3 regions of the Arthrobacter sp. NPDC080086 genome follow, and region 1 is predicted to be linked to each of the others. Evidence: riboswitches for the same ligand, from Rfam matches in the RefSeq annotation. Region 1 holds a riboswitch; each other region holds the start of a gene.
What was found. Region 1 has a riboswitch for S-adenosylmethionine ahead of AB0305_RS05290 (ATP-binding cassette domain-containing protein). Riboswitches for the same ligand answer to the same signal wherever they lie in the genome.
Positions count from the first base shown of each region.

Region 2: linked by a shared signal. The riboswitch ahead of AB0305_RS11770 (DUF1737 domain-containing protein) and the one ahead of AB0305_RS05290 (ATP-binding cassette domain-containing protein) in region 1 are both predicted to bind S-adenosylmethionine.
Region 3: linked by a shared signal. The riboswitch ahead of AB0305_RS16705 (homoserine O-acetyltransferase) and the one ahead of AB0305_RS05290 (ATP-binding cassette domain-containing protein) in region 1 are both predicted to bind S-adenosylmethionine.

Region 1 covers NZ_JBFBKP010000008.1:73,988-78,568, forward strand. The annotation lists gene AB0305_RS05275 (aliphatic sulfonate ABC transporter substrate-binding protein) at 1-820, opposite strand, end outside; gene AB0305_RS05280 (ABC transporter ATP-binding protein) at 996-1,829, opposite strand; gene AB0305_RS05285 (CoA-binding protein) at 2,169-2,594, shown strand; SAM riboswitch class I at 2,670-2,759, shown strand; gene AB0305_RS05290 (ATP-binding cassette domain-containing protein) at 2,899-3,711, shown strand; gene AB0305_RS05295 (methionine ABC transporter permease) at 3,704-4,369, shown strand; gene AB0305_RS05300 (NtaA/DmoA family FMN-dependent monooxygenase) at 4,406-4,581, shown strand, end outside.
Region 2 covers NZ_JBFBKP010000029.1:23,288-27,868, reverse strand. The annotation lists gene AB0305_RS11785 (glutamate--cysteine ligase) at 1-23, shown strand, start outside; gene AB0305_RS11780 (O-succinylhomoserine sulfhydrylase) at 52-1,263, opposite strand; gene AB0305_RS11775 (rhodanese-like domain-containing protein) at 1,260-1,667, opposite strand; gene AB0305_RS11770 (DUF1737 domain-containing protein) at 1,664-1,906, opposite strand; SAM riboswitch class IV at 2,010-2,122, opposite strand; gene AB0305_RS11765 (PIG-L deacetylase family protein) at 2,589-3,494, shown strand; gene AB0305_RS11760 (ATP-grasp domain-containing protein) at 3,491-4,435, shown strand; gene AB0305_RS11755 (glycosyltransferase family 2 protein) at 4,422-4,581, shown strand, end outside.
Region 3 covers NZ_JBFBKP010000056.1:20,126-24,706, reverse strand. The annotation lists gene AB0305_RS16710 (MFS transporter) at 1-708, opposite strand, end outside; gene AB0305_RS16705 (homoserine O-acetyltransferase) at 900-2,048, opposite strand; SAM riboswitch class IV at 2,062-2,177, opposite strand; gene AB0305_RS16700 (bifunctional o-acetylhomoserine/o-acetylserine sulfhydrylase) at 2,361-3,677, opposite strand; SAM riboswitch class IV at 3,763-3,879, opposite strand; gene AB0305_RS16695 (VOC family protein) at 4,072-4,581, shown strand, end outside.

The DNA of each region.
Region 1 (4,581 bases):
CGGCCAGGATCTGCGCGGTCTCGTCCGGGTTCGCGGCCGCCCAGGCGCGGGCCTTCTCGTAGGCGTTCACCACGGTCTGCGCCTGCTGCGGCCGGTCCTTGAGGAAGGACTCGGTGGCGTTGAGGAAGCCGTAGGTGTTGAACGAGAGGTTCCGGTAGAAGAGCTTGGCGCCCTTCTGCTCGGCGCCGGCCATGATCGGGTCCAGCCCGGACCAGGCGTCCACGGATCCGTTCTCCAGGGCGGTGCGGCCGTCCGCGTGCTGCAGGTTCTGCACGGTGACGTCCTTGGGCGAGAGGCCGGCCTCGGACAGCGCCTGCAGCAGGAAGAAGTACGGGTCCGTGCCCTTGGTGGCCGCGACCGACTTGCCCTTCAGGTCCGCCACCGTGCTGATGCCGGAGCCGGGCTTGGTGACCAGGGCGGCCCATTCGGGCTGGGAGAAGATGTCGATGGTCTTGATCGGGGAGCCGTTGGCCTTGGCCAGGAGCGCGGCCGAACCGGCGGTGGAGCCGACGTCCACCGCGCCGGAACGGAGTGCCTCGTTGGCCTTGTTGGAGCCGGCCGACTGGACCCACTTGACGGTGACGCCCTGGTCCTTAAGGGCGGCCTCCAGCCAGCCCTTCTTCTTGATCACTAGGCTCAGCGGGTTGTAGGTGGCGAAGTCGATGGTCAGCGTGCCGCCGCCGTTGCCGCCGGCGGCCGCGGCGGCTGCGGGCTGGCTGCCGGAGCCTTCCCCGGCGACGCACCCGGTGAGGGCCAGGGCCGCGGAGGCGGCGACGGCGGTGAGGACGAAACGGCGGGACGTGGTGCGGGTGGGAGCCATGGAAGTTCCTTTACGGGCGGTGCGAGCGATGCGAAAGAGACAGGAGAGTGATGCGGGTGGCCGCCGGCGCGGGGAGCGGGCGGCTCGCCGGTCCGGTGCTGTGGTACCGGCGGCGCTGCCTGCCGGGAGCGGACGGACCGTTCAGGCCGTGACCGGGGCGGCGGGGGCGGGGCCGTTAGTGGCCGTCGACGCCGAGGCTGGCCAGGAGCGAGGTGCGCATTCGGGCCAGTTCGGCCGAGGCGCGGTCCCGTGGCCGTCCGCCGGGGACGGCGAGGGTGCGCACGATCGTGGCGCCGGCCGGGGACGATTCGGTGTCCTCCCGGCCGAGGACGATGATGCGGTCCGCCAGTTGCAGGGCCTCGTCGACGTCGTGCGTCACCAGCAGCACCGTGGTGGGTTCGGCGCGGTGGACCTCCAGGAGCAGGTCCTGCATCTTGATCCGGGTCAGTGCGTCGAGGGCGCCGAAGGGCTCGTCGAGGAGCAGCACGCCGGGGTTCCGGGCCAGGGCACGGGCCAGCGACGCGCGCTGGGCCATGCCGCCGGAGACCTCCCGGGGGCGGTGTTTGGCGAAGTCCTGCAGTCCCACGAGTTCCAACAGGCGGGCCACTTTGGCCTTGCCGTCGCGGGCGCTGACGCCGGCGGGCAGGCCGATGGCGATGTTCGCCTGGAGGGTATGCCAGGGCAGCAGCCGCGGCTCCTGGAACGCGAAGGCGCAGCGGTCGTCGACGCCGCGGACCGGTTCGCCGTCTATGGCGACGCTGCCGGAGGTGGCGGCGTCGAGTCCGGCGGCGGCCCGGAGCAGGGTGGACTTGCCGCAGCCGGAGGCGCCCAGGATGGCGAGCACCTCGCCGGGGACAACGTCGAAGCTGACATCCCGGAGGACGGTGTGCGCGGCGGGGCCGGTCCCGAAGGCGCGGCCCAGGCCGCGGAAGGACACCGGGAGGGCGGGGGTGCCGGAGCCGGGCCGGGCGTCGGCCCGGGGCTGGGACGGGTGCAGGACAGCAGTCATAGGGTTACTCCATCGGTCCTGGCAGTAGCACCCTACGGAAGCAGCCTTTGGCCCGGGTAGTCAGTCCGGACCCTTCCCTCGGCGTGCGTCCTCGTTATCGGCGGGCTCCGGGGTGGAGGTCCGTCGACCAGGGTTGCTGCGGCGTCATCGATCCAGGTCTCTCGGCCGCTCGGGATGGTCACTGTCTACTAAAACCGAACGGCGGATTTTCGCCAAATGGGCGCGTAATATTCGGAAACCTGCGGACGTGAGGTGTCTGGCCCGATTAGAAATTCGGCACAGTGCCCGGGGTGGGATTCCCTACTGCGGGGCCGCTGCCGGCGGACGTAGGCTGGCCGCATGAGCCACGTGAACGATCCCGCCGTCGTCGAACGCCTCCTGCGCACCAAGGGCCGGTGGGCCATCGTGGGCCTGAGCACCAACCAATGGCGTGCTGCCTACGACACGTCGCTGTTCATCCGCGACCGCCTGGGCATGGACATCATCCCGGTCAACCTGCCCGGCGACGACGTGCACGGAGAGGCCGGCTACCGCTCGCTGGCGGAAATCCCGGCGGAGAAGCGGCCCATCGACGTCGTGGATTGCTTCGTGAACTCCGGACGCGTCGGCGACGTGGTGGACCAGGCGATTGCCGCCGGCGCCGGCGCCGTCTGGCTGCAGCTGGGCGTCATCGACGAGGCCGCGGCCGAACGCGCCAAGGCCGCCGGGCTGGACGTCGTCATGAACGCCTGCCCGGCCAGGGAAGCGCCGCTCCTGGGCCTTTAACCGGGACTGACGGGAGCTTTACGGCGTGTGACGCGCCGCTTTCACCTCGGCCGGGCGTGTGCCAGATTCGTGGGGTAACCATCCCGAGCGGCTGAGAGACCTGGCTCCGTGACGCCGCAGCAACCCCCTCGATGAGGACGGTGCTACCGCCAGGACCGATGGAGAACCACTGTTCCACGGACCCGAGAGGCCGCGCTTTGCGCTGCCCCGGCGCCGGGGGATGAGGCTTTCCTCGGGCGAGCCCCGGAGGAATCATGAACACCACAACGACGGCAGCGCCGGCCCGGATCGCGGGCGGTCTGCTGTGATCGAGATCCAGAACGTCAGCACCTCGTTCCCGTCGAAGGACGGCCGGTTCACCGCCGTCGACGACGTCACCCTCACCGTGGAGCGCGGCCGGATCCAAGGCATCATCGGGTTCTCCGGCGCCGGCAAATCCACGCTGCTGCGCAACATCAACCTGCTCGAACGCCCCACTTCGGGCCGGGTCCTGGTCGACGGCGTGGACCTGACCGCCCTAAGCGAGCCGGAACTGCGCAGCAGCCGGCACGGAATCGGCATGATCTTCCAGCACTTCAACCTGCTCAACAACCTCACCGCGCAGGAGAACGTGGAGCTCTCACTGAAGTTCGCCGGGGTGGGGAAGGCCGAACGCCGGCGCCGGGCGGCCGACGCCCTGGCCATCGTGGACCTCGCGGACAAGGCCGCCAGCTACCCCGCGAAGCTCTCCGGCGGCCAGAAGCAGCGGGTGGCCATCGCCCGGGCGCTGGCCACGGAGCCGAAGGTCCTGCTCTGCGACGAACCGACGTCGGCCGTGGACCCCCGGACCACCGCCTCCGTGCTGCAGTACCTCGCTGACGTCAACGCCGAATTCGGCATCACGATCGTGGTGGTCACGCACGAAATGAACGTCATCAAGGCCATCGCGGACAACGTCGCGGTCATGGAGGACGGCCGGATCGTCGAGCAATTCGACCTGGCCGAGCTCGAACGCCCCGGCTTCCACCCCGCCACCTCGATCGGGCGGTACCTGGTCTCCGACGCCATCGAGCTGAACCGGCCCCACCGGGCAGCCGCCCCGGCCGGCCCCGCCCCGAAAGGCCTGATCCATGCTTGAGCGCATCCTCTCGGTCCTGCCCGAAATCGGCGCCGCCATGGGCCAGACCCTGGCCATGCTGCTGGTCGCGATCCCGCTGGCCGTCCTGATCGGCACGCCGCTGGGCGTCTGGCTCTACACGATCGGCCCCGGCGGGCTGCGGCACCGGCCCCGGCTCCACCGGGTCCTGGACGGCCTGGTCAACCTGGTCCGGTCCTTCCCGTTCCTGATCCTGCTGATCGCCATCATCCCGGTGACCCGCTTCATCGTGGGCACCACCATCGGCACGGCCGCGGTGATCGTCCCGCTGAGCATCAACGCCATCCCGTACTTCGCCCGCTTCGTGGAACAGAACCTCAGCCAACTCGGCAGCGGGGTGGTGGAGGCCGCCCGTTCGATGGGAGCCAGCCGGTCCCAGATCGTCCGGGACGTGCTGCTGGTGGAGGCCCGGCCGGGACTGGTCAGCTCCATCACCATCATGACCGTCAGCTTCATCTCCTACTCGGCAATGGCCGGGCTGGTGGGCGGCGGCGGGATCGGCGACTTCGCCATCCGCTACGGCTACTACCGCTACGAAACCCCGCTGATGATCACCGCGATCATCCTGATGATCCTGCTGGTCACCCTCGTCCAGTTCGGCGGCTCCCGCCTGGCCCGCCGCCTCGACAAGCGGCTCTGACCGCGGCCCCGGCACCCCACTTCGGAAAGCAGAACCATGACTTCACCAGCCAGCCCCCGCTTCGACGGACCCCGCCCCCGCCTGCTCCTCAGCGCGTTCGTCATGAACACCACCAGCCACATCATGGGCGGCCAATGGCGCCGCCCCGAGGCCCAGCAGCACCGCTTCAACGAACTGCAGCTCTGGACCGACCTGGCCCGGCAGCTGGAGGA
Region 2 (4,581 bases), on a different contig from region 1:
TGGCACCCGTCCGCCGGTTCTAGGCCGTACGTTCCACGCCGCCGCCGGGGATTACTGGATCCGCGCCAGCGCCTGGCCAAGGTCCCGGATCAGGTCCTCCGCGTCCTCCAGTCCGACGGAGAGACGCACCACGCCGTCGCTCAACCCGATAGCGGCCCGCCCCTCCGGACCCATGGCCCGGTGCGTGGTGGTGGCCGGGTGCGTGATCAGCGATTTCGAGTCGCCCAGGTTGTTGGAGATGTCGATGATCCGCAGCCCGTCCAGCAGCCCGAAGGCGGCATCCTTGGCGGACCGGCCGGCCGGGGACGCCAGTTCGAAGGTCAGCACGGTCCCGCCGGACTTCATTTGCTTGGCGGCCAGCTCGTGCTGCGGGTGGGAGGCCAGGAGCGGGTACTTCACCCAAGTCACGGCCTGCTGCGCCTCGAGCCACTCTGCCAGCCGCAGCGCCGAGGCGGAGGCGTGGTTGACCCGCAACGACATGGTTTCCAGGCCCTTGGTCAGCACCCAGGCGTTGAAGGCGGACAGCGCGGGTCCGGTGTGGCGCATCAGTTGCCGGACCGGGCCCTCGATGAACTCCTTGCTGCCCAGGATCGCGCCGCCCAGCACCCGGCCCTGGCCGTCGATGTGCTTTGTGCCGGAGTAGACCACCACGTCCGCGCCGAAGTCCGTGCAGCGCTGCAGCAGCGGGGTGGCGAAGACGTTGTCCACCACCACGGTGGCGCCGGCGGCGTGCGCCAGCCCGCTCACGGCGGCGATGTCCACGATCTCCTGCATCGGGTTCGACGGCGACTCGAAGAACACGGCGGTGGCCGGCGTCGAGAGCGCGTCACGCCACTGGTCGAGGTCCGGGCCGTCGACGAAGACGGTCTCCACGCCCCAGCGCGGCAGGATCTCGTTCAGGATCACGAAGCAGGATCCGAACAGGGACCGGGCGGCGACCACCCTGTCACCGGCCCCAAGCAGCGCGCCGAGAGCGGTGAACACCGCGGACATGCCCGACGCCGTCGCGAAGCACGCCTCGGTGCCCTCGAGCAGGCGGAGCCGCTCCTGGAAGGTGGCCACCGAGGGGTTGCCGTAGCGGGAGTAGACGAACCGCTCGTCCTCGCCGGTGAAGGCCCGCTCCGCGGCGGCGGCGGATTCGTAGACGAAGCCGGAGTTGAGGAAGATCGGCTCGGTGGTTTCCTGGAAGCCGGTCCGGTCCAGGCCGCCACGGACGGCCTGGGTGTCCGGGTTCCAGTCCGCGGCCTCGGGATTGAAACTCATGCGGTGCGGGTCCCGTCGGTCGGCAGGCCCACGTTTTTCCAGCCGTTGACGCGGCGGACGCCGGCCTCATCCGGCTGGCCCTCAAAGCCGTCCAGCACGTTGTAGACGGTGAATCCCGCCGCCGTCGCAGCCCCTGCCGCCGCGACGGAGCGGGCCCCGGACCGGCAGAGGAAGAGCAGTTCGGCGTCGGCCGGGACGCGCTGCCGGAGCTCGTCCAGGAAGTCCTCGTTCGGCACGCCGCCGGCCCGGGTCCACTCGATGAATACCGGCTCCGCGGCCGCCCCGCCGGTCACCGGGACGCCGATCTGGGCCCACTCGGCCCGGGTGCGGACGTCCACCAGCACCGCGCCGGACTGCAGCCGTTCCCAGGTTGCCTGCGGGGTCAGGTCCCCGGCGTAGCTCATGCCCCCGCCTGCCCTTCGGATTCCAGCCCTTCGGATTCCAGACCGTCGACGGCGCGGGCCACCGCGGCGTCCGCCTCCGCGACGGCGGCCGGCAGCACCAGTGCCTGCGCCACGATCACCGATGTGCCATTGAAGGTTGCGGCCGGGCTGCCGTGCAGCACATACCCCTCGGCAAGGGCGGCCGAGATCCGCTCGCAGAAGCTGCGGTCGTCTGGGCCGGTCAGCAGCCGGTAGGCCAGCCGCTCCGCGGGCGCTGCGGCCTGCGCGGGAGGGTTGGCCGGGGTGCCGGTTCCGGGGGCGGGGACTGGGGGCGGGGTCGCGTCGGACACGACAAACTCCTTACGTTCACGCTTGCAGCTCGAATGGTCGATTGCCGAGTAGTCACCTGAGGCACCCCGCCGCAAAAGGAGGGTTGCCGACCGGCCAGTCAGGGCTTGGCACCGGTTCTCATTACTCTGCAAAAAACCTAACACCCCGGGGCCCGCGCCCGCGCGTCGGCCCCGTCATGTTCGGTCACGGGAGGCCGTCCGCCGTAGGCCGACCGAGTATCGCGCCCGTCGTGATCGAGTACAAAAAGCCAGTTCCGTCCGCGGTGGCCGAATGCTTTTCGGGTATTGCCTACTCGGGTTTTCCGATAGGGGCGTCACGTTTACTGAAGTGGCAGTCCAAGGTCTCCGCTGGGTCTCCACATACCGCATACGCCTTTTCAGCACCCGCTGCGCGGCCGCTTCCGGCCGTATGCGCAGTGCCGCTGGCGCATGGGTTTTGACGTCTCCGCCGGGATACCGCGGACCGGTTCTTTGACAAGCAATCCTTCCCTCCAGAACCCGGCAGCCTCTGCCGGGCGGGTTGCAGATCCATCATTTTGTCCGGCGCAGCACTGGGGGCGGCCGGCACCTCGAAGAAGAACTGGAAAGATTCATGGTCTCGATTTACGTCTTGATAATCGTCTTGCTGATTGCGCTGCTGGTCGCAGCGGCGGTGGGGAAATCCTGGTTCCACCGCCGGCTGCGCCGTCCCGAACTTCTGCGCCGGATTTCCCTCGCCACCGGCGCGGTGCTGCTGCTGGCCAACGTCGCCGCCTTTGCCCTGGACGCCTCCGAGTTCTGGCAGACCGCCGACCTGACCGCCACCCTGGGCGGACTCACCGCCCTCGCCATCGCGCTGACCGCCCTGCGCACCGGTGGAAGCCCGGCCCGGCAGCCCCGCCGGGTGCTGGCCATCGGCGCCCACCCGGACGACCTGGAGCTGGCCTGCGGCGGAACGCTCGCCAAGTTCGTCGACTCCGGCCACGAGGTGCAGGGGCTGGTGATGAGCGACGGCAAGCGCGGCGGCAACGCCCTGGAGCGGTCGCTGGACGCCCAGCGCGGCGCCACGTTCATGGGCCTGACCGGCATGATCCATCACAACTTCACGGACACCGAGCTGCACCGCCACAGCCAGGAAATGGTGGGCGCCATCGAGCACGCGATCGTGCGCTTCAACCCGGACATCATCCTCACCCACTCCAACCACGACCAGCACCAGGACCACCAGGCGGTGCACCAGGCCACCCTGCGGGCCGCGCGGCAGCACCACTCGATCCTTTGTTACGAGAGCCCCTCGGCCACGCGGGAATTCAACCCCAGCGTCTTCGTGGACATTGACGACTACGTCGACGCCAAGGTCCAGGCGGTGAAGATGCACAGCGACCAGCTGGCCAAGCCGTACATGACGCCCGAACGGGTCCGCGGCATCGCCTCCTTCCGCGGCGGCCAGGCCCGCCGCCGGGTGGCCGAGGCCTATGAACCCGTCCGCCTGCTGAGCACCGAAATGGAGAAGCTGTGAAGCCGCGCGTGCTGGTCACCGGCGTCGGCGGCCCCGCCGGCCGTGCCCTCGCCGCGCAACTGACCGAACGTGGCATCCCGGTCCTCGGCACGGACATCCGCGACCTGGCCGAAGTCTCCGGGGTGCCGGTGGTCCGGGTACCCGCGGCCACGGATCCCGAGCTGGTGTCCGCGCTGCGCCGGCTGGTCGGCGCCGAGGGCATCAACCTCGTGATCCCCACGGTCAGTGAGGAACTGCCCCGCCTGGCCGCCTTCCGGGCCGGCTTTGGCCCGGACGTCCGCGTCATCATCGGGCCGACCGGCGCCGTCGCGCTCGCCGATGACAAGCTCTACACCGCCTGGCAGCTGCATTCTGCCGGCGTTCCGGTTCCCGCCTTCGGGGTTCCCCGGGACTTCCGCTGCGCGGAGGAGGCCATCGAGCTCCTGGGCGGACCCGTCGTCATCAAGCCCCGGGTGTCCCGGGGCGGCCGCGGCGTGACGGTGGTCCGGAGCGGCTCCGACGTCGACTGGGCCGGACTTCCCGGCGGCCTGATCGTCCAGGAATTCATCCCAGGCACCGAGTACGGGCCAATGGTCTTCGGAACCCCGGCGCACAACACCACACCGCCGTTCGCCGTCGTCGTGGAGAAAACCGCGCTCGCGCAGGGCGAGGTCGGCAACGCCCTTAGTACCCGCCGGGTGGAGGCGGGGGAGGCGAACGACGTCGGCAACCTGGCGATGAACGCCGTCCGTGCCCTGTCCCTCACCGGGCCGGTGGACCTCGACGTCCGGCGCCGGGCCGACGGCACCCCGGTGGTGCTCGAAATCAATGCCCGATTCGGGGCGAACAGCCAGCGCGCGCCGGAACTGCTCGACGCCGTCCTCGCCTCGTTCTCCCTCCCGGCCTTCAACCCGGCGTCATTCCGGCAGACGAGGGGAGCGTTCGCCCATGCCCTGGTATGAGAATCTCCTGGCCGGGCTGATGCCCGGCGCCCAGCTGCTGCTGGTGGTGCTCGGCATTCCGGTGCTGGTCTTCGGCCTCCTGAAGCTGCTGGTCCTGCCCCTGGCCCTCTGGTTCCAGGTGCAGGTGACCCGCCGCCGCCGCACCG
Region 3 (4,581 bases), on a different contig from region 1:
GGCTTCGACTTCCTTGCGGGCCTCGAGGAAGATCGGCGCATCGTTGACCTTGGTGCGGATGTAGTAGCCGATCAGGACGATCACGGCGGAGAGCCAGAAGGCCACACGCCAACCCCAGCCGAGGAAGTCGGCGGAGGACAGGACCGAGGAGAGGATGAACAGCACCGCGGTGGCGAAGAGGTTACCCAGCGGCACGGCGGACTGCGGCCAGCTGGCCCAGAAGCCGCGGGACTTGCTGGGGCTGTGCTCGGCCACCAGCAGGACGGCGCCGCCCCACTCACCGCCGACGGCGAAGCCCTGGGCGAAGCGCAGGAAGACCAGCAGGGCCGGAGCCCAGTAGCCGATCTGGGCGAAGGTGGGCAGGCAGCCCATCAGGAAGGTGGAGACACCCACCAGGATGATGCTCAGCTGCAGCAGCTGCTTGCGCCCGAACTTGTCACCGAAGTGGCCGAAGACGATGCCGCCGATGGGGCGGGCGACGAAGCCGACCGCGTAGGTCAGGAAGGCGGCCAGGATGCCGTCCAGTTCGGTCTGGGAATTGGGGAAGAAGGCCTTGCCGAAGACCAGGGTTGCGGCGGAGGCGTAGAGGAAGAATTCGTACCACTCCACCACCGTGCCGGCCATGGAGGCGGCGACGACTTTCTTGAGGCCGGACGCCTTGACGTCGGTTTCCTCTGCGCGCCTCGCGGCGGCGTTTTCCGTGCTCATAAGAACTCCTTCGGTGTCGCCATCGACACCCTGCGGCTTACTGGGCTGACTCCGTGTGAGTTGGACCACACGCGGTCATTCTCCACGAGTATGGAGTGTCACCGCCGCAGCCTCAACGACCAATCGCGCAGAGCCTATCTGCAAAATTGCACACCAGTCCCCGGCAAGAGCCAGCGAAGAAGCCTTGATGCTCAGGCGAAGAACGCCTCCCGGAGGACGCCGCCGAGCTGGCCGATCTCGGTCAGGAACCCGTCGTGGCCGATCGGGGCCGAGATGACGTGCATGGGCACCTCCCCCGGCAGGGCCGCCGCGAGCTCCCGGGACTGTTCGGGAAAGTACAGCCGGTCCGAGTCCACGGCGGCGATGAAGAACTCGGCGGTAGCCCCGGCGAGCGCCTGCTGCAGGTTTCCGCGGCCACGGGCGACGTCGTGGCTCATCAGCGCTTCGGTGATCGCGATGTAGCTGTTGGCGTCGAAGCGCTGCACCAGTTTATTGCCCTGGTGGTCCAGGTAGCTCTCCACCTGGTAGCGGCCGCGGCCGGACAGCGGCCCGGGCGCGAGCGGTGTCTCGCCGTCCTGACCGGTCCGGCCGAAGCGGCCCTCCAGTTCGGCGGCCGAGCGGTAGGTGATGTGCGCGATCCGCCGGGCCAGCGCCAGGCCCTCATGCGGCTCGGGGCCGCCGTAGTAGTCGCCGCCATTGAAGCGCGGGTCCTGACGGATCGCGAGGGTCTGGGCCTGGGCGAAGGCGATCTGTTCGGCGGTGCTGTAGGCGCCGACGGCGATCACGGCGCAGCGGCGCACGCGTTCCGGGTAGCTGACGGCCCACTCCAGGGCCCGGGCGCCGCCGAGGGAGCCGCCGAGCACGGCGTGCCATCGGTGGATGCCCAGCGCGTCGGCCAGCCGGGCCTCGGCGGCGGTGCTGTCGCGCAGGGTGACGAGGGGGAAGCGGGATCCCCAGGGCCGGCCGTCGGGCGCCGGCGTGGACGGGCCGGTGGAGCCGTAGCAGCCGCCGAGGATGTTGATGGACACCACGAAGTACCGGTCCGTGTCCACGGGCGCGCCGGGGCCGGCGAGCTGTTCCCACCAGCCAGGCTCCCCGCCGGCGCCGCGGGTGACGTGGGTGTCCCCGGTCAGGGCGTGCTCGATCAGAACGGCGTTGGAGGCGTCCGCGTTCAGGGTGCCCCAGGTCTCGTAGGCCAGCACCACGTCCGGCAGGACGGCGCCGGATTCGAGTTCCAGGGCGCCGACGGACAGGTACCGCACGGTGCCTTCGGGGGCGGCGGCGTTTCCTGCTGCGGGGCTGGTGGCGGGTACACCCGTTCGGGTGACGGCAATCGTCATGTTAAAAGACCTCACTTCGCGCTTGCCTGCCGTCAATTGACCGGCAGGCCAGGTCTTCACCCGGGGCACCCCGCCGCAAAAGGAGGGTTGCCGGCCAGCAAGCCGGGGCTGTCGCTGGCACTCATGACCTGCACCGAGTCTACGAAAGAGGGCGGCGTCGTGGCGAAGATTGTGACTTCCATGTGACAGCCGCCCGCCCCGCCGCCCCGTTTCCCCACCTTTGAAGGCCAAGGCGGGCGGGTCGCCGCGGACACGCCGCGCCGGCCGCCGTCGGGCCCGCAAAGGTGGGGAAATCCGGCAGGGGTCCCGGACCTAGCCGGTCTTCGCGGCGCGGAAGCCGGCGTCGAGGTCCGCCAGGATGTCGTCGATGTGCTCCAGGCCCACCGAGAGCCGGACCAGGCCCGGGTGGACGCCCGCCACCGCCTGCTGCTCCGGGCTGAGCTGGCTGTGCGTGGTCGACGCCGGGTGGATCACCAGCGAGCGCACGTCGCCGATGTTCGCCACGTGCGAGTGCAGCTCCAGGGCATCGACGAAGCGCTTGCCGGCCTCCACTCCCCCGGCGATGACGAAGGAGACGACGGCGCCCGTACCGCGGGGACCGTACTTCCGGCCGCGCTCGTACCAGGGGCTCGAGGGCAGCCCCGCGTAGGCGACCGATTCGACGTCCTCCCGGCCCTCCAGCCATTCGGCCACCCGGGTGGCGTTGGCGACGTGCCGCTCCACCCGCAGGCTCAGCGTCTCGATGCCCTGGGCGATCAGGAAGGCGTTGAAGGGCGCGACGGCGGAGCCGAGGTCGCGCAGCAGCTGGACCCGGGCCTTGAGGATGTAGGAGAGGTTGGCCCCCAGTGCGCCGTCCGCGCCCAGGTCCCGGGCGTAGACCAGGCCGTTGTAGCTGGGGTCGGGGGTGTTGAAGCCGGGGTACCGCTCCGGGTCCGCGCCGAAGTCGAACTTCCCGGAGTCCACGATCACACCGGCGATCGCCGAGCCGTGGCCGCCCAGGTACTTCGTGGCCGAGTGCACCACGATGTCCGCGCCCCACTCCAGCGGCCGGATCAGGTACGGGGTGGCGAGGGTGTTGTCCACGATCAGCGGCACCCCTGCCTGGTGGGCCACGTCCGAGATTCCCTCGATGTCCAGGACGTCCTGGCGCGGATTGGAGACCACCTCCCCGAAGAACAGCTTGGTGTTCGGCTGCACCGCCTCGCGCCACTGGTCCAGGTTGTCCGGGTCCGCCACGAAGGTCACGGAGATGCCGAACTTCTTCAGAGTGTGGGCCAGCAGGTTGTAGGTGCCGCCATAGAGGCTGGGGCTGGCCACCACGTGGTCCCCGGCCTCGGCGATGTTGAGGATGGCGAAGGTTTCCGCCGCCTGCCCGGAACTGAGCAGCAGCGCGCCGAGGCCGCCCTCCAGGCTGGCGATGCGCTGTTCGACCGCGTCCTGGGTGGGGTTGCCGATTCGGGTGTAGATGGGGGCGAGCTCGGCCAGGGCGAACCGGTTGGCGGCGCTCTCGGCGCTCGGGAAGACGAACGACGTCGTCTGGTAGATCGGCAGCGCACGGGCGCCGGTGGCGGCGTCCGGCTGCTGGCCGGCGTGAATCTGACGGGTTTCAAAGGACCAGGCGTTGGACATGGTGTCTCCTGTGACTGGGCTCAGGACGGCACCGCCTCCCGGGTCCTGCGCCGCTGGCAGGTCCCGGAATATCGTCACGGCCCTGGCGCCGCGCTTGCCCCGCCGGCGGTCGCCGGAGGGCCAGGTCTTCACCCGGGGCACCCCACCGCGCAAGGAGGGTTGCCGGCCAGCGAGCCGGGGCTTGGCGCTGGCACTCATGACCTGCTCCCAGTGTAGGAAGCCGGAAACCGGTCCGGATAGCTTTGTGACAAAGATGAAGAAACCGGTCCCCGGGACGGCTTCTCCGGCGGATTTCCCCGGCCGCGCCGGGCGGCACGGGGACCCTCCGGGCGGCGCCGGCGAGGTTAGGACAGCCTAAGCTGAGAGGTCCATCACAAAGTGCCAAGATGAGGGCATGCGCATGGATCACGTCTCTTACGCCTGTGAAAAGGATGGCCTCGCGGCCACCACCGACCGTATCGCCACGGCCCTCGGGGTCGAGGCCGTCAAGGGCGGCGTGCACCCCCGATTCGGCACCCGCAACATGATCATCCCCCTCGCCGGGCACAAGTACCTGGAGGTCGTGGAGGTCCTGGACCACCCGGCGTCGGACAAGGCACCGTTCGGCCAGGCGGTCCGCGCCCGCTCCGCCGCCGGCGGCGGCTGGATGGGCTGGTGCGTTGAGGTCGACGACCTGGCACCCTTCGAGGAACGCCTGGGCCGCGCCGCGGTCAACGGCAACCGCAAGTTCCCCGATGGCCGTGAACTGGTCTGGAAGCAGATCGGCATCCTGGGCCTGATCGCGGATCCGCAGGTGCCCTACATGCTCAAGTGGGAGGGCGACCCGGCCCTGCACCCGTCCAACGCCTACGAGAGCTCGGTGAAGATGTCCGAGCTGACCATCGCGGGCTCCGCGCAGCGGGTC